Aquabacterium sp. OR-4: one gene and its partner. The protein of the gene in region 2 interacts with the protein of the main gene of each other region in a pairwise test. Links are inferred from orthologs where the notes say so. Each region holds a gene or a part of one and is shown on either strand. Other genes may lie near its edges.

Evidence for each region.
Region 1: the proteins of acpP (region 2) and ybgC interact in binary tests that used the Escherichia coli proteins (3 or more experiments, as listed by UniProt). The link is inferred for Aquabacterium sp. OR-4 from one-to-one orthologs.

The regions. Positions count from the first base shown.
Region 1 is NZ_JAOCQD020000002.1:164,922-173,544, reverse strand. What follows is about bases 3,201-6,187. They hold ybgC (tol-pal system-associated acyl-CoA thioesterase), read right to left. Parts: upstream 4,920-6,187; coding sequence 4,482-4,919; downstream 3,201-4,481. Other genes in these bases: N4G63_RS12915 (pyridoxal phosphate-dependent aminotransferase), read right to left, coding at 4,919-6,115; tolQ (protein TolQ), read right to left, coding at 3,784-4,485; N4G63_RS12930 (biopolymer transporter ExbD), read right to left, coding at 3,341-3,769. Also shown: Fe-S protein assembly chaperone HscA, read left to right, coding at 1-1,356; fdx (ISC system 2Fe-2S type ferredoxin), read left to right, coding at 1,395-1,733; N4G63_RS12940 (hypothetical protein), read right to left, coding at 1,804-2,220; cell envelope integrity protein TolA, read right to left, coding at 2,309-3,169; N4G63_RS12910 (phosphate/phosphite/phosphonate ABC transporter substrate-binding protein), read left to right, coding at 6,355-7,200; N4G63_RS12905 (sensor histidine kinase), read left to right, coding at 7,197-8,623.
Region 2 is NZ_JAOCQD020000001.1:1,143,931-1,152,553, reverse strand. Bases 1,634-4,620 are described here. They hold acpP (acyl carrier protein), read right to left. Parts: upstream 3,254-4,620; coding sequence 3,014-3,253; downstream 1,634-3,013. Other genes in these bases: fabD (ACP S-malonyltransferase), read right to left, coding at 4,132-4,620; fabG (3-oxoacyl-ACP reductase FabG), read right to left, coding at 3,391-4,128; fabF (beta-ketoacyl-ACP synthase II), read right to left, coding at 1,757-3,001; N4G63_RS04895 (hypothetical protein), read right to left, coding at 1,634-1,738. In the rest of the region: N4G63_RS04905 (sigma-E factor negative regulatory protein), read right to left, coding at 1-460; RNA polymerase sigma factor RpoE, read right to left, coding at 562-1,173; more of N4G63_RS04895, read right to left, coding at 1,196-1,633; more of fabD, read right to left, coding at 4,621-5,076; N4G63_RS04870 (beta-ketoacyl-ACP synthase III), read right to left, coding at 5,141-6,142; phosphate acyltransferase PlsX, read right to left, coding at 6,139-7,230; rpmF (50S ribosomal protein L32), read right to left, coding at 7,552-7,734; N4G63_RS04855 (YceD family protein), read right to left, coding at 7,995-8,552; N4G63_RS04850 (Maf family nucleotide pyrophosphatase), read left to right, coding at 8,590-8,623. UniProt on the Escherichia coli protein: Carrier of the growing fatty acid chain in fatty acid biosynthesis.

The DNA of each region.
Region 1 (8,623 bases), on a different replicon or contig from region 2:
GCCGCCCAGCTGGCCGGCCTGAACGTGCTGCGCCTGATCAACGAGCCCACCGCCGCGGCCGTGGCCTACGGGCTCGACAACGGCAGCGAAGGCCTCTACGCGGTCTACGACCTGGGCGGCGGCACCTTCGACATCAGCCTGCTGCGCCTGCACCGCGGCGTGTTCGAGGTGGTGGCCACCGGTGGCGACGCCGCGCTGGGTGGCGACGACTTCGACCGCGCCGTGGCCGACTGGGCCCTGGCCCAGGCCGGCGTGGTGGCAGCCAGCGCGCATGACAAGCGCGCCGTGCTGGTGGCCGCCCGTGCCGCGAAAGAGGCGCTGACCGACGCGCCCGAGACCACGCTGCGCTGCCCGCTGGCCGGCGGCGAGATCGCCGTGGCGCTGAGCCGCGAGCGCTTCGACGCGCTGACCCGCCCGCTGGTCGAGCGCACGCTGGCCGGCGTGCGCAAGGTGCTGCGCGACGCCCGGCTGAAGAAGGACGAGGTGCAGGGCGTGGTGATGGTCGGCGGCTCGACCCGCATGCCGGCGGTGCGCGCCGCGGTGGCCGAGCTGTTCGGCCGGCCGCCGCTGGTCAACCTCAACCCCGACGAGGTGGTGGCCGTGGGCGCGGCGATCCAGGCCCATGCCCTGGCCGGCCACGCCTCGGGCCAGACCGATGGCCTGCTGCTGCTGGATGTGATTCCGCTGTCACTGGGCCTCGAGACCATGGGGGGGCTGGCCGAGCGCATCATCGAGCGCAACACCACCATCCCGGTGGCCAAGGCGCAGGACTTCACCACCTTCAAGGACGGCCAGACCGCGATGGCCATCCACGTGGTGCAGGGCGAGCGCGAGCTGGTGGCCGATTGCCGCAGCCTTGCGCGCTTCGAGCTGCGCGGCATTCCGCCCATGGTGGCCGGGGCCGCGCGCATCCGGGTCACGTTCCAGGTGGATGCCGATGGCCTGCTCAGCGTGGCGGCGCGCGAGCTGACCTCGGGCGTCGAGGCGGCGGTGGTGGTCAAGCCCAGCTATGGCCTGGCCGACGACGAGATCGCCAACATGCTGCGCGACGGTTTTGCCAGTGCCGAGGCCGACATGGCCGCCCGCGCCTTGAACGAAAGCCGGGTGGAGGCCGAACGCATGACCCTGGCCACGCGCAGCGCGCTGGCCGCCGATGGCGAGCTGCTCAGCGCCGCCGAGCAGGCCGAGATCGAGGCCTTGCTGGCCGCCCTGGCGCACACCGCCCAGGGCAGCGACCATGCGGCCATCGACAGCGCGGTCGAGGCCCTGGCCCAGGGCACCGAGGGTTTTGCCGCCGCGCGCATGAACCGCGGTATCCAGGCCGCGTTGACCGGCCGCAGCATCGATCAGCTCTGATCCCCGACCACCCCCCAGCCTTTGCGAGCCGCGTACCGATGCCCGTCATCAAGATTCTTCCCCATGTCGCGCTGTGCCCGCAGGGCACCCAGATCACCGCGCCGCGCGGCACCTCGATCTGCGAGGCCCTGCTCGACCACGGCATCGCGCTGGAGCATGCCTGCGACATGAGCTGCGCCTGCACCACCTGCCATGTGATCGTGCGCGAGGGCTTTCGCAGCCTGAATGCGATGGACGAGGCCGAGGAAGACCTGCTCGACCGCGCCTGGGGCCTGGAGGCCGACTCGCGCCTGGCCTGTCAGGCCATCGTGGCCGATGCCGATCTGACCGTGGAAATTCCCAAGTACACGATCAATCACGCCCGCGAGAACCACTGAGCCTGCGCCGGCGGCGCGTGCCGGGCCTCGGGTCAAGGGCCGGCGGCAGCGCGCGGCCGGCGTGCCTGGGCTAGACGCCGGCGCCCAGGCCGATGAAGCCGGCCTCGGCCCCGGTGGCCAGCTGGCGCAGCGTGCAGCGCGCCTGCTGGCCGCGGGCCAGTGGCTGCGGCTGCACGGCATAGCCGGCGGGCAGGCCGCCCAGCAGCAGGGCGCCCAGGTCGGTGCAGTTGCCCTGCGGCGCGCATTTGTCGGGCTGCGGCTGGTGGCCGGTGATCTGGCAGGCGGCCTGGTTCAGCGCCATGGCCGAGCTGGCGGCGCTGGCCATGGCGTCCAGCGTGGCGGCCTGGGCGTCGGCATGCAGCTGTACAAAGTGTGGCGCCGCGGCCGCCGATGCCAGCCCCAGCAGCGTGATCGCAGCTACCTGCTCGACCAGCGCAAAGCCGCGCGCGGCGCGGCGGGAACCATGAAATCGGCAAAAACGAAACATGGCCCGAAGTGTGCGCCAGCGGCCTGCAACGCGGGTGGGCGCACCCCGTGCTCACGGGTCCCCCGGTTGTGGGGGATGGGCCGCGAAACTATTCCTGCCGCGGAAACACCAGGATCATCGTGGCCGGGATGCGGCCGTCGGTGTCGCGCGGCAGCACCGGCGTGCGGTCGATGGCGCGCAGCACGGTGTCGTCCCAGGCGGTGTTGCCGCTGCTCTTGACGATGCGCCGGCCCAGCACCGAGCCATCGGGCGCGCAGCGCACCTCGACCTCGGCCACCGGATTGCCGCGCACCTCGGTGGTGAGCACGATGTTGGGCTTGATGCGCGCCTTGATGCGGCCGGCATAGGCCGCCGACGGCGCCGAATCCACCGCGGCCGTGCCGCTGCCGCTGCCTGAGCCGGTGGCGCCGGCGTCGCTGAGCATGCGTTTGAGGTTGGCCTCGCGCTGCTTGGCCACGCGCTCGGCTTCGGCCTGCGCTTCGCGCTGCTCAGCGGCGTCCTTGTCCTTGCGCGCCTTGTCGTCGCGCTGCTTGTCGTCGCGCGCCTTTTTCTCGGCAGCTTCTTTTTTCTCGGCGGCTTCCTTCTTGTCGGCCGCAGCCTTCTTCTCGTCGGCCTTCTTGTCCGCGGCCTTTTTCTCGGCGGCCTTCTTCTCCGCAGCCAGTTTCTCGGCGGCCTCGCGCTCGGCCGCCTGGCGCTGCAGGTTCTCGCGCTTGCGCGCGGCTTCGGCCTCGGCCTGCTCGCGGGCCTTCTCGCGCTGCCTGGCGAGGGCGATGTCGGCATCGCGCTGGGCCTGCAGCTCGGCCGCGGTGGGCGCGGGTGGGGCTGGCGTCGGGGGCGGTGCGGGCGAGGGCTCCGGTGCAGGTGCGGTGCCGCGGGTGGGGGTGGGGCCACCGGCGGCGTGGCCTCGGGCGGTGGCGCGGGCGTTGCGGCCTGCGGCACGGCCGACCACAGCTCGGCCGACACCACCGGCGGCGTCGGTGGCAGCTTCCAGTGGAGGGCCAGCGCCAGTGCCGCCACCAGGCCGCCATGGGCCAGCAGCGCCAGCGCGGCACCCAGGCCCATGCCACCGGGCTGGCGCGGCAGCAGCGGGTCGTTGGCCGTGAGGCCCATCGCCGCCATGTCAGCCGCCCTGGCGCACCGCCAGGCCAACGCGGGCGATGCCGTTGCGCTGCAGCGTGTCCATGGCACGCACCACGGCGTCGTACTTGACGTTCTTGTCGGCCGAGATCACCACCGGCACCTGGGCATCACCGGCCTGCAGCTTCTTCACCTCGGCGGCCAGGCGGCTGATGGCCACCGGCTGCGGCTCGCCGCCATCCAGGCGCAGGCGCAGCTTCTCGTCGCTGCCCACCACCACCTCCACCACGTGCGGCGGCTGGGTCTTGGCCTTGCCCACGCTGGGCAGGTCGACCAGGCCGGTGGTGATCAGCGGCGCGCTGACCATGAAGATGATCAGCAGCACCAGCATCACGTCGATGAAGGGCACCATGTTCATCTCGGCCATCGCGCGGCGTCGCGCGCGGCCGCCTCGGGGGGCTACGGCTGCCATGGCGGGCGCCCCGCTCAGCGGCCTGCCGGTGCGCCCGGGGCTGGCGCCGGGGCACCTGCATTGCGCTGCAGGATGTTGGAGAACTCGTCGGTAAAGCTCTCGAGCTGGATCGCGATGCGGTCGATGTCGCGCGCGAAGCGGTTGTAGGCGATGACCGCCGGAATGGCCGCGAACAGGCCGATGGCGGTGGCCACCAGGGCCTCGGCGATGCCGGGCGCCACGGTGGCCAGCGTGACCTGCTGCACGTTGGACAGGCCCACGAACGCATGCATGATGCCCCACACCGTGCCGAACAGGCCCACGTACGGGCTCACCGAGGCCACCGAGGCCAGGAAGCCGACATTGCCCTCGATCACGTCGAGCTCGCGTTGCAGGCTGGCGCGCATGGCGCGGCGGGCGCCGTCGAGCTGGGCCTGGCCATCGAGCCGGCGCTCGCGCAGCTTCAGAAACTCGCGCATGCCGCTGGCAAACAGCCGCTCCATCGGCGACGAGTTGAGCTTGTTGGCCACCGCGTTGTACAGGTCCGAGAGGTTCTTGCCGGCCCAGAACTCGCGCTCGAACTCCTCGTTGCCCTGGCGCACCGCGCGCAGGCCGATCAGCTTGCCGAAGATCACGGTCCAGCTGGCCAGCGAGGTGAGCAGCAGCCCGGCCATCACGAGCTGCACCACCAGGCTGGCGTGCAGCACGAGGGTGATGATGGAGAAATCCTGGTTCATGGCGTCGACAGCGGCGCAAGCCGTTCGGTGATCTGGGTGGGAAAGCGGCGGGGGCGGAAGCTGACGGCGTCGATGCAGCCGATGCGGATCGTGCCCTCGCACAGCAGCAGGTCGCCGCGCCAGGCCTGTTGGGCCAGGACCATCGAGGCGCGGCCGATCTCGGTGGGTGCCACGGTGATCTCGAGCAGGTCATCCAGCCGCGCCGGCGCGCGGTAGCGCAGGGCGGTGTCGCTGACGATGAAGATCGCGCCGGTGGCCTCGCGCAGCAACTGCTGGCCCAGGCCGAGCGCGCGCAGCCATTCGGTGCGTGCGCGCTCGAAAAACTTCAGGTAGTTGGCGTAGAACACCACGCCGCCGGCGTCGGTGTCTTCCCAGTACACGCGCACGGCGTGGCGGTGCACCACCGCGGGGGATGCGGCTGCAGCGTCGGACATCAGCGGGCCAGCACGCGCTGCAGCCGGTGCAGGGCCTCGTCGAGCAGCGGCGTGGCGGTGGCGAACGACAGCCGCAGCCAGCGCTGCGGATCGTGGCGGCCGAAGTCGCGGCCCGGCGTCAGCGCCACATGGGCCCGGTGCATCAGCTCGAACGCGAAATCCCAGCTGTCGGCATGGTGGGCGCTGCAGTCGGCCCAGGCGTAGAAGGCGCCATCGGGCGTCACCGGCACGGCCAGGCCCAGGGCCTGCAGCGCCGGCACCACGCGGTCGCGACGCTCGCGAAACACCTGGCGGCGGCGCTCGTATTCGGCAATCGATTCGGGGTGGAAGCAGGCCAGCGCCGCCTGCTGGGCCAGCGTGGACGCGCAGATGAACAGGTTTTGCGCCAGCCGCTCCACCGGTGCCACCAGGGCTTCAGGCAGCACCATCCAGCCCAGGCGCCAGCCGGTCATGTTGAAGTACTTGGAGAAGCTGTTGACGCTGACCAGGTGCTCGCCGAACTCGGCATCCAGCGCCAGCGCGCTGCGGCCGAACTGCGCGTCGTAGCTCAGGCCGAGGTAGATCTCGTCGACGATGGCCACGCCGTCGCGCGCCTTCACCACCTGGGCGATGCGGCGCATCTCGTCGGGGTGGATCGAGGTGCCGGTGGGGTTGGACGGCGAGGCCAGCAGCACGCCGCGCGTGGCCGGGCCCCAGGCCTGCGCCACCGCGTCGGCGTCGAGCTGGAAGCGGTGCTCGGCCGACGCCGGCAGCAGCCGTGCCACGGCATCGGCCGCGGCCACGAAATGCCGGTTGCAGGGGTAGCTGGGGTCGGGCATCAGCACCTCGTCGCCGGCCTCGAACAGGGCCAGGCAGGCCAGCTGCAGGGCGGCCGAGGCGCCGGCGGTGATGACGATGCGCCGTGCCGGCACCTGCAGCCCGAAGCGGCTGGCATACCAGCCCGAGATGGCCTCGCGCAGCTCGGGCAGGCCCAGCGCCTGGGTGTACTGGCTGCGGCCGTCGCGGATGGCGCGGGCGGCCGCCTCCTGCACCAGCGGCGGGGCGGTGAAGTCGGGCTCGCCGATGTTCAGGAAGATCATGCGCTCGCCGCCGCGGGCGGGGTCGCACTCGGGGCTGGCGGCGATCTGCTGTGCGGCCTTGGCGCACTCCATCACGTAGAAGGGTTCGATCCGATCAAGGCGCTGGGCCAGCTTCACGCAGTGTCGTCCTGGGCAGGGTGGGGGGAGGGATGGGGCCGCCAGCGGGTGCGGCGAGCCCGGTGCCTGGGCAGGCCGTGCCATTCTAGGAGCCCGCACGCCGCGGGCCGTGGCGCGGCGCGGTGGCTCAAGTCGGGCCCGAAGTGGCCGAAAGCCCGGATGCGGGTTGCGGCGCAGGCGCTATCGTTGCGCCTGTTGCCGACGGCCACCCAAGAAAGACGAGCAGCATGCATCAGCCGATGAACCGACGGATGTGGATGGGCACCCTGCTGGCCGGGGGCGCGGGCCCGGTGCTGGCCCAGACCGGGCTGACGCCGGTGTGGTCGCTCGCCGTGGTGCCGCAGTTTCCGCCCGCCAAGCTGCAGCGCGACTGGTCGCCGCTGCTCGACCGCATCGAGCGCGACAGCGGCATCCGCCTGGCGCTGCGCCTGCAGCCCAGCATTCCGCGCTTCGAGGCCGAAGTGCTGGCCGGCCAGGTCGACCTGGCCTACATGAACCCCTATCACCAGCTGATGGCGCGGCGCGCCCAGGGCTTTGTGCCGCTGGTGCGCGACCGCCAGGCGCTCAGCGGCATCCTGGTGGTGCGCCAGGACAGTCCGGTCACCAGCGTGCGCGCGCTCGACGGCCAGCCGCTGGCCTTTCCGGCGCCCAATGCCTTTGGCGCCTCGCTGTGGATTCGTGCGCTGCTGGCCGAGCGCGAAAAGATCCAGATCCGGCCCACCTACGTGCAGTCGCACAGCAACGTCTACCGCCAGGTGGCCAGCGGGCGCTTCGCCGCGGGTGGCGGCATTGCCCACACGCTGGCGCAAGAGCGCGACGAGGTGCGGCAGGCCCTGCGTGTGCTGCTGGAGACGCCCGGCGCGCCCTCGCACCCGGTCAGCGCGCATCCGCGTGTGCCGGCCGAGGTGCGCAAGGCCGTCACCGAGGCCTTGCTGCGGCTCACCGCCGACGCCGAGGGCCGCGAGCTGCTCAAGGCCGTGCAGCTGCCCGAACCGGTGGCCGCCGACCATGCCCGCGACTACGCGCCGCTGGCGCAGTACCGGCTCGAGAGCTATGTGGTGAGCGGCGAAGCGGCGCCGTCATGAACGGGCCGCTGGGAGGCCTGCGCGGCCAGCTGGTGGCGCTGATGGCCGGCTCGATGCTGGTCACGCTGGCGGCGCTGGCCTGGTACATGGTTCACCAGCAGACCGGGCTGGCCCGCGACGCGCTGGTGGGCCAGGTCAGCGCGGCGGCGCGCAGCATTGCCAATGGCAGCGAGAACGACCTGGTCACCGGCCGCCTGGACATGATCGAAGAACTGCTGCTGCGCACGGCCGACCTGCCCGATGTGCGCGGCGCGATGCTGCTGGAGCCCTCGGGCCGCGTGCTCGCCCAGGTGGGGCGCGGCGGCCCCAGAGACCGGCTGCGGCCGGTGTACCCGGCGCCGGGCACGCAGCTGGCGGTGCCGGCGCGGCCGGCCGAGACGCTGGAGGAAGGCCCGGGCGAGCGGCTCAGCGCCTGGCAGCCCATCGTGGTGGGTGGCCTGATCGCCTGGGTGCGGGTGGATGTGGGCACCGAGAGCCTGGCCTCGATCCGCCGTGGCATCTGGGCCGGCACGCTGGCCGCCTGCGGCCTGGCGCTGGCCGGCAGCCTGGTACTGCTGCTGGTGCTGCTGCACCGGCCGATGCAGGCGGTGCAGCGCGCCAGCGCCTTTGCCGCCGACCTGAGCCAGGCCAACGGCCGCCAGATGGACGACGAGGCCGGCGCGCGCGAGCTGCGCGATCTGCTGGGCGCGCTGAACCGTGCCTCCACCCAGCTGAGCGAACAGCGGCTGGCCATCCGCTCGCAGCTGCACCAGCTGCGCGAGCACGAACATGCGCTGGACGAGCGCAACCAGCGCCTGGCAATGCTGATCACGATGTGCCCCGACGGCATCGTGACCTTCAGCGCCGACGGCCTGATCGATCTGGTCAACCCGGCCTTTGCCCGCCTGCTGGAACGCCAGCCCGAGCACCTGGTGGGCCGCAGCCTGAGCTGGCTGGACGACACCATGCGCTCGGTGAGCGTGCAGCCCCAGGCCTGGACGCCGCTGGCCAGCCTGTTTGATGCCACCGGCAGCCACGACAAGGGCACACGCGCCACCGCCAGCCTGACGCGGCCCTGCGCGCTCGATCTCAGCCTGCACGGCGTGCGCAGCGAGGCGCCGTCGGCGGTGCGCCTGCTGTATGTGCGCGACGTGACTCACGAGGCCGAGGTCGACCGCATGAAGAGCGAGTTTCTGTCGATCGCCGCGCACGAGCTGCGCACGCCGATGGTCAGCATCTACGGCTTCAGCGAGCTGCTGATGCGGCGCGACTTCAGCGCCGAGCGACGCCAGGAGCTGGTGAGCACCATCCACCGCCAATCCGGGGCCATGATCGACATCCTGAACGAGCTGCTCGACCTGGCGCGCATCGAGGCCCGCGGCGGGCTGGACTTCGAGATGGTCGACGCCGACCTGGCTGCCGTGGTGCATGCCGCCATCGACGA
Region 2 (8,623 bases):
TGAGGCCCGGCTCCAGAGGCCCCAGCGGACTGACCGCCCGCATCACACCCACCACACCGGCCACCACCACCACGCCTGCGGCCACGGCCATCGGCGCAAAGCGGCGCGAGGCGGCTCGGCGCTGCGGCACCGTCGCCGCCAGTGCGGCGGCGGCCGGCACGGCAGCCACCGCCACGGCCGGCTCACGCGCGGCCGGCAAGGGCGCCATCGGCACCGGCTCGGTGGCCAGACGCTCGCGCAGGCGCTGCAGAAAGGCCTCGTCGCGCTGCGGCGTGCTGGCCAGATCCTCGGAGCGCAGCACGTCGCCGATCAGGTGGTAGGTGTGCCAGGCATCGCGCGCCTGCGCATCGGCGCGCCAGCGGCTGCAGGGCGCGCGCACGCCCTCGGGCGGCAGCTCGCCGTCCATCAGCGAGGACAGGGTTTCACGCTGCGCGTTCGACGAATCCGAATTGCTCACCATGGTCCTCGTTCAACTCCAGTTCGCTGCCCGGGCCTGCCCCGTGACCGCTCGATGCCGTGCGCTGCGCCGCATTGACCGCCTTCCGCACTGCCCACCACCGCTCACCACCGTTCGCCATCGCGCGTGCCCAGCAGGGGCCGCAGGCGCTGCGCGATCGATTCGCGCGCGCGGAAGATGCGCGAACGCACGGTACCGATCGGGCAGTTCATCAGGGCGGCAATCTCTTCGTAGCTCAATCCTTCGATCTCGCGCAGCGTGATGGCCTGGCGCAGATCCTCTGACAAGGCTTCGATCGCGGCGTTCACTGTCTGGGCGATTTCTTTGCTGGCCAGCAGGGCCTCGGGGGTTTCGCCATTGCTTAGTTCGGGTGCACCGCGGGAAGTTTCATCGTCGTCGTCATGCGCACCGGCCATGGCCGATTCGGTGAGCACGGGATCACGCCGCAGCTCCACCAGGGCCTTCTTGGCGGTGTTGACCGCGATGCGGTAGAGCCAGGTGTAGAACGCGCTCTCGCCACGAAACTGCGGCATCGCGCGGTAGGCGCGGATGAAGGTTTCCTGCGCGATGTCCTGCACCAGGTCGGTGTCGCGCACCATGCGCGCGATCAGGCGCTCGATGCGGCGCTGGTACTTGACCACCAGCATCTCGAAGGCCGCCGTGTCGCCCACGCGCGCGCGCTCGACCAGCGGGCCATCGACGTCGTTGGGGTTCATGACCGCGCGTCCGCCGCAGGCATCACAGCAGGCCGGGCCCGACCCGGCCCTCGGGCACCGGCTGCAGCACGGCGTGGTGCTGCAGCGCCACGCGCAGGCCATGCCAATGGCTGCCGGCGGCCGCCCGCCGGGCCACGGCCCAGCAGACCGGCGGGTGCGCGGCCAGGGGCCGCAGGCGCAGCAGCAGCCACGGGCCCAGGTCGAGTTGCACGGCCACGCTTGCCAGACGGTGCACCGGCAGCGGCGTTGAGGCCTGGGCGGGCACACCGCTCATCAGGCAGGTCCAGTATTGGCCCGTCCAGCCCAGCCCTTGCGCCGTGCCGGGCAGGCAGCGGCAGGCTTGCCAGCGACCCAGCCACGCAGCGCCCAGCAGCCAGGCCGCCGCGGCCAGGGCCGGCCACCAGCGGCCGGCATCGGGCCCGGACAGCTGCGCCTGCCATGCGCTGCGCCAGGTGGCGGCCCAGGCGATCAATGCCCCGGCTGCGATCAGGTGCAGCAGCACGATGGCCGCACGCTCGGTGCGTCCATCGGCCAGCGGGGCTTCGACGGCAGGGGCGGCGCGCATCGCAAGCGCCGGTGGGCGTCACACGCGGCGCAGTACCAGCGTGCCGTTGGTGCCGCCGAAACCGAAGTTGTTCTTCACGGCCACGTCGATCTTCATCTCGCGCGCGGTATTGGCGCAGTAGTCCAGGTCGCACTCGGGATCCTGGTTGAAGATGTTGATCGTGGGCGGCGACACCTGGTGGTGCAGCGCCAGCGTGGTGAACACGCTTTCGATGCCACCAGCGCCGCCCAGCAGGTGACCGGTCATGCTCTTGGTGGAATTGACCACCAGGCGCTTGGCATGGTCACCAAAGGCCAGCTTGATGGCATTGGTCTCGTTCAGGTCGCCCAGCGGCGTGGAGGTGCCGTGTGCATTGAGGTACTGCACCTCGTCGGCATTGATGCCGGCATTGCGCAGCGCCGCCTTCATGCTGCGCTTGGGACCATCGACGTTCGGTGCGGTCATGTGGTACGCGTCGGCGCCCATGCCAAAACCGGACAGCTCGGCGTAGATCTTGGCGCCGCGCTTCTTGGCGTGCTCGTACTCCTCGAGCACCATCACGCCGGCGCCCTCGCCGAGCACGAAGCCGTCGCGATCCTTGTCCCAGGGTCGCGAGGCGGTCTTGGGGTCGTCGTTGCGGCCCGACAGCGCACGCGCTGCCGCAAAACCGCCCAGACCCAGCGGCGACACCGTGCTTTCGGCGCCGCCGGCAATCATCACGTCGGCATCGCCGTATTCGATCAGACGACCCGCTTCGCCGATGCAGTGCAGGCCGGTGGTGCAGGCCGTCACGATGGCCAGGTTCGGCCCGGTAAAGCCGAAGCGGATCGAGATGTGGCCCGAGATCATGTTGATGATCGAGGCCGGCACAAAGAACGGGGAGATGCGGCGCGGGCCGCGTTCCATGTAGTCCTTGTGCGAGTCTTCGATGTTGGGCAGGCCACCGATGCCCGAGCCGACGATGCAGCCGATGCGCTCGGCCGCCTCTTCGGAGAGCGCGTCGTTGACAGGCAGACCGGAGTCTTGCACCGCCTGGATCGCCGCCGCCATGCCGTAGTGGATGAAGGTGTCCATGTGACGGGACTCCTTGCCGGGGATCCACTCCTCGACCTTGAAGCCCTTGACCTCACCCGCAAAACGGCAGGACAGCGCCGAGGCATCGAAACGGGTGACGTTGTCGATGCCCGAGCGGCCCGCGACCAGATTGGCCCAGGCTTCGGACACGGAGTTGCCCACCGGGGTGATCAACCCCAGACCGGTGATGACGACGCGACGACGGCTCATGTGTACTGGGTATCAGGCCTTCTGGTGCTTGACGGCGTAGTCGATCGCCAGTTGCACCGTGGTGATCTTCTCGGCTTCCTCATCGGGAATCTCGATGCCGAACTCGTCTTCGAGGGCCATCACCAGTTCGACCGTGTCCAGCGAGTCAGCGCCCAGATCGGCCACGAAGGCCTTCTCGTTGGTGACGTCCGACTCCGGCACGCCAAGTTGCTCGGCAATGATCTTCTTGACGCGTGCTTCGATATCGCTCATGACTCCTCCAGGAGTAAAAATGCACAAACCAGCCCAGGATTCTACCGGCGCTGGAGCGAGCTCTCTAGATGGCCTGCCCCGCGCCGCGCCGGTCGGGTCTGGATGACCGGCGAGGAAAATAGCTCGTTGTCTGGGTCTCAGACCATGTACATGCCGCCGTTGACATGCAGCTCGGCGCCGGTGATGTAGCCGGCCAGCGGGCTGGCCAGGAAGGCCACCGTGTGCGCAATCTCCTCGGGCGTGCCCAGGCGGCCCAGCGGGATCTGGCCCAGCAGCGCGGCCTTCTGCGCTTCGGGCAGCACATCGGTCATGTCGGTGGCGATGAAGCCGGGGGCGACACAGTTGACCGTGATGTTGCGGCTGCCGAGCTCACGCGCCAGGGCGCGGCTCATGCCGGCCAGGCCGGCCTTGGCGGCGGCGTAGTTCACCTGGCCGGCGTTGCCCGACGCCCCCACCACCGAGGTGATGTTGATGATGCGGCCAAAGCGCTGCTTCATCATCGGCCGGATGGCCGCGCGCGACAGGCGGAACACCGCCTTCAGGTTGGTGTCGAGCACCGCATCCCAGTCGTCGTCCTTCAGGCGCATGGCCAGGTTGTCGCGGGTGATGCCGGCGTTGTTGACCAGCACGTGCAGCGCGCCGAACTCCTTGACGATGGCGTCGAAGGCCGCATCGGTGGCGGCTGCATCGGTGACGTTGAGCACCACGCCACGGCCGCCCAGCGGCTCGAGCGCCTGCTGGATGCTGGCGGCGCCCGACTCGCTGGTGGCGGTGCCGATCACCGTGTGGCCTTGCGCGGCCAGCGCGGCCGCGATGGCACGGCCGATGCCGCGCGTGGCGCCGGTGACCAGGGCAATCTTCTTGTCGTCGCTCATGGCTCAGGCTCCAGCCAGCAGGGTCTTGGCCTCGGCCAGCGAGGCGGGGTCGAATACCGTGGTGGCCACGGCCTCGCCGTCGATGCGCTTGACCATGCCGGCCAGCACCTTGCCCGGGCCGCATTCAAGAATGTGGGTGAGGCCGCGCGCGCGCAGCGCCTGCACCACTTCCACCCAGCGCACCGGGCCGAAGGCCTGACGGTACAGCGCATCGCGGATGGCCTGGGCATCGGCCACCACGGCCACGTCGATGTTGTTCACCACCGGGATCTGCGGCGCGGCGATCGCCACCCCGGCCAGCCGCTCCTTCAGGCGCTCGGCCGCCGGCTTCATCAGGCTGGAGTGGAAGGGTGCCGACACCGGCAGCGGCAGCGCCCGCTTGGCGCCCAGGCCCTTCAGCAGCTCGCAGCCCTTGGCCACGCCGTCCTTGCTGCCGGCGATGACCGTCTGCTTGGGATCGTTGAAGTTCACCGCCTCCACCGGCTGGCCGCTCTCAGCCGCGGCGAGCGCGCAGCCCTCGCGCACCTTGTCGGCATCCAGCCCCAGGATGGCGGCCATGGCGCCCTGCCCCACCGGCACGGCATCCTGCATGGCCTGGGCGCGAAAGCGCACCAGCGGCAGCGCATCGGCCAGGCTCAGCGCACCGGCGGCCACCAGCGCGGTGTACTCGCCCAGCGAATGACCGGCCACGGCTGCGGGCAGCGCGCCGCCTTCGGCCAGCCAGGCGCGGTAGCAGGCGATGCCGGCGGTCAGCATCACCGGCTGGGTGTTGGTGGTGAGGGCCAGCTGCTCCTGCGGGCCTTGCGCGATCAGCGCGGCGATGTCTTCGCCCAGGGCCGTCGAGGCTTCTTCGAGCGTGGCGCGCACGGCCGGGTGATCGCCCCAGGCATCGAGCATGCCGACGGATTGCGAACCCTGGCCGGGAAAAACGAAGGCGAACGGGGTCATCGGATGGGAGTCTCCGGACGATGGGTGACAGGAATGGGCGGCTGCGCCAGCGACGCGCCGCCGGTCAGAAATCGAGCAGCACGGCGCCCCAGGTAAAGCCGCCGCCCACGCCCTCGAGCATCAGCGTGTCGCCGCGCCGCACCTTGCCGGCGCGCACCGCGGTGTCCAGGGCCAGCGGGATCGACGCGGCCGAGGTGTTGCCATGCTGATCGACGGTGACGATCAGCTTCTCGAGCGGCAGCTTCAGCCGCTTGGCCGTGCCCTGCATGATGCGGATGTTGGCCTGGTGCGGGATCAGCCAGTCGATGTCGGACTCGCTGCGGCCAGCCTTCTCGAGCGTGGCGCGTGCCGCCTGCTCGAGCACACCCACGGCCAGCTTGAACACGGCCTGGCCGTCCATCTTGAGCAGCGGATCACCCAGCACCTGCCCGCCCGACACCGTGCCCGGCACGCACAGGATGCCCACGTGCTTGCCATCGGCATGCAGATCACTGGCCAGGATGCCCGGCGTGCCGCTGGCCTCGAGCACCACCGCGCCGGCGCCATCGCCGAACAGCACGCAGGTGCCGCGGTCGTTGAAATCGAGGATGCGCGAAAACACCTCGGCGCCGATCACCAAGGCCCGCGTGGCGGCGCCGGTGCGGATCATCGAATCGGCCACCGTCAGCGCATAGACGAAGCCCGAGCACACGGCTTGCAGATCAAAGGCCGGACAGCCGGCGATGCCGAGCTTGTGCTGCACGATGCAGGCGGTGGACGGGAACACCATGTCCGGCGTGGACGTGGCAACGATGATCAGGTCGATGTCGGCCGCGGCGCAGCCAGCGGCCTCGAGTGCATGGCGTGCGGCCTGCACGGCCAGGTCGCTGGCGTTGACGCCCTCGTCGACAAAATGGCGGGCACGGATGCCGGTGCGTTCAACGATCCAGTCATCGGAGGTCTCGACGCCACGCTCGGCCAGCTGGGCGGCCAGCATGGCGTTGGTGAGGCGGCGCGGCGGCAGGTGGCTGCCGGTGCCAGCGATGCGTGAATAACGGGCGGGGCTGGCGGAATGCGGTGTCGTCATGCGGCTTTGGCGGGCGGCTCGGTGCGGGCCACCGGCACATCCGCCGCGGCCGTGGCCAGCGTGTTGCGGATGCGTTGGTGCACGCGGTCGAGCAGTCGGTTGCGCGCCGCATCATACGCCCGCGCCATGGCGCGCTCGAAGGCGTAGGCATCCGACGACCCATGCGCCTTGAACACCAGGCCACGCAGGCCCAGCAGCGCGCCACCGCTGTAGCGGCGGTGGTCGATGCGGGCCTTGAACCGGTTGAGCACCGGCAAGGCCACCAGCGCCGCCAGCTTGGTGATCGGCGAGCGGGTGAACTCCTGCTTGATCATCAGCGACAGCATGCCGGCCAGGCCTTCGCTGGTCTTGAGCAGCACATTGCCGACGAAGCCGTCGCACACCACCAGGTCGGTGGTGCCCTTGAAGATGTCGTTGCCTTCGATGTTGCCGTGGAAGTTGATCTGCCCGGCGGCATCGGCGGCGCGCAGCAACTCACCGGCGCGCTTGATCACCTCGCTGCCCTTGATGACCTCTTCACCGATGTTGAGCAGGCCCACGGTGGGCTGCTCGTTGCCATCGTCGAGCGCACTCACCAGCGCACTGCCCATCACCGCGAATTGCAGCAGGTGCTCGGCACTGCAATCGACATTGGCGCCGAGGTCGAGCACCTTGGTGAAGCCACCCTTCTGGTTGGGCAGCATGGCGGCAATGGCCGGCCGGTCGATGCCGTCGAAGGTCTTGAGCACGTAGCGCGCCACGGCCATCAAGGCCCCGGTATTGCCGGCCGACACGCAGGCATCGGCTGTGCTGGCCCCGTCATCGCCAGCCTTGAGCTGGCCGATGGCCACGCGCATCGACGAGTCGCGCTTGCGGCGCAACGCCACCTCGACCGCATCATCCATGGCCACCACCTCGGTGGCCACCACCCGGGTGCAGCGCGGCCAGCCGGCGGCGGGCGCCAGGGCCTCGGCCGTGCCCACCAGCACCAGCTCGGCCTGCGGGTGGCTGTCGAGAAACGCGCGGCAGGCCGGCAGCGTGACCGACGGGCCATGGTCGCCGCCCATGCAATCGATGGCGAGACGCACACGGGCAAGGGGCTGCAGCATCGGGGAAACGGGCGACGTCAAGGGCGGTCAATCGAAAGGCAGGGCACACACGGTGCCGGCACCCGGCGTGCGGCGCTGGCACCAGCCCAGACACCGCACTGGCGCCACAGGCACCGGGCGGCGCCAAGGGTAGCCGCTTTGCGCGCCAGGCCCGTGACAGGCCGGCCACAGCAACGACGACGCCCGGCAGCGCACAGGGCGAAGCCGGGCATCGGAACCCGCAGCAAGCGGGGGCGGCAAGTCGGGCCGCGCGGGCCTGGCCTCGCGCAGCGATCAGCGGCATGGGCAGCAGAGCGCCTCGATCCGCCGAGCAGGCCTGGATCAGGCCTCGGTCTTGGTCTTGAGCACCTTGCGGCCGCGGTAGAAACCGGTCGGGCTGATGTGGTGGCGCAGATGCACCTCGCCGGTGGTCGGCTCGATGCCGGTACCCGGGGTCACCAGCGCGTTGTGCGAGCGGTGCATGCCGCGCTTGGAAGGCGACTTCTTGTTCTGTTGAACGGCCATGAGGTTCTCCTGATCGGATGAGGGACGGTTGGCGCCAAAACGACGCAACCCTCATGCGATGAATGCAGCGCGCAATCCGTGGAATGCAGACGCACGTTGGGCGGTTGGTGCTTTTCGGCGCTTGAAACCCTGACGGCTTGGCGGCGCGTGAAGCGATTGGCGGGCTTGGCGATCAACCACTCGCGGACACCCCAGGCCAAATGGCCCAGTTCCGCAAGGGAAAGCCCGCGACTATACCACGGCCTGAAGAAATCAAGCCATCAGCTGGCGCCGCGGTCGGTCTTGAGCGACTGCAGCACCGCAAACGGATTGGCGCGCTCGGCCGGGGCATCGTCGGCCGACGCAGCGTCAGCCGCCATCGGCAAGGGCATCGGGCACTGGCTGTGGCGCGGCACCAGCGGCAGGGCCAGCAGCAATTCGTCTTCAACCAGCTCGCGCAGATCGATCGAGCGGCTGAGCGCCAGCACGTCGTCGTCGATCTCGGCGTCCAGTGCCTCGGCCTGCGCCTCGCCCCGCACGAAGCGGATGCGGCGCGCCAGCGCCAGCGGCACCTCGAAGGGCTGCAGGCAGCGCTGGCAGCTCAGCCACACCCGGGTGTCGGCCGACAAGGCCAGCCAGAGCTCGGCCTCACCACCGGCCACGGCACGGCGCTCGCCCTGCACTTGCCAGCGCACCTCCCCCAAGGGCACATCCTGGGGCGGCGACTGGCTTTCAGCCAGACGCACGAGCGAATCGCCGGGCCACTGCCCGGCCAGCGCACCACCATCGGCTGCAAAGGCGGCCACATCCAGGCGCAGGGGATCGTGCTGGCGTTTCATCGCGGCCAGTGTACGGCGCGATGTGAGAATTGCCGGCATGTCCATGCCCTCCAATGCGCCCACCGCGGCAC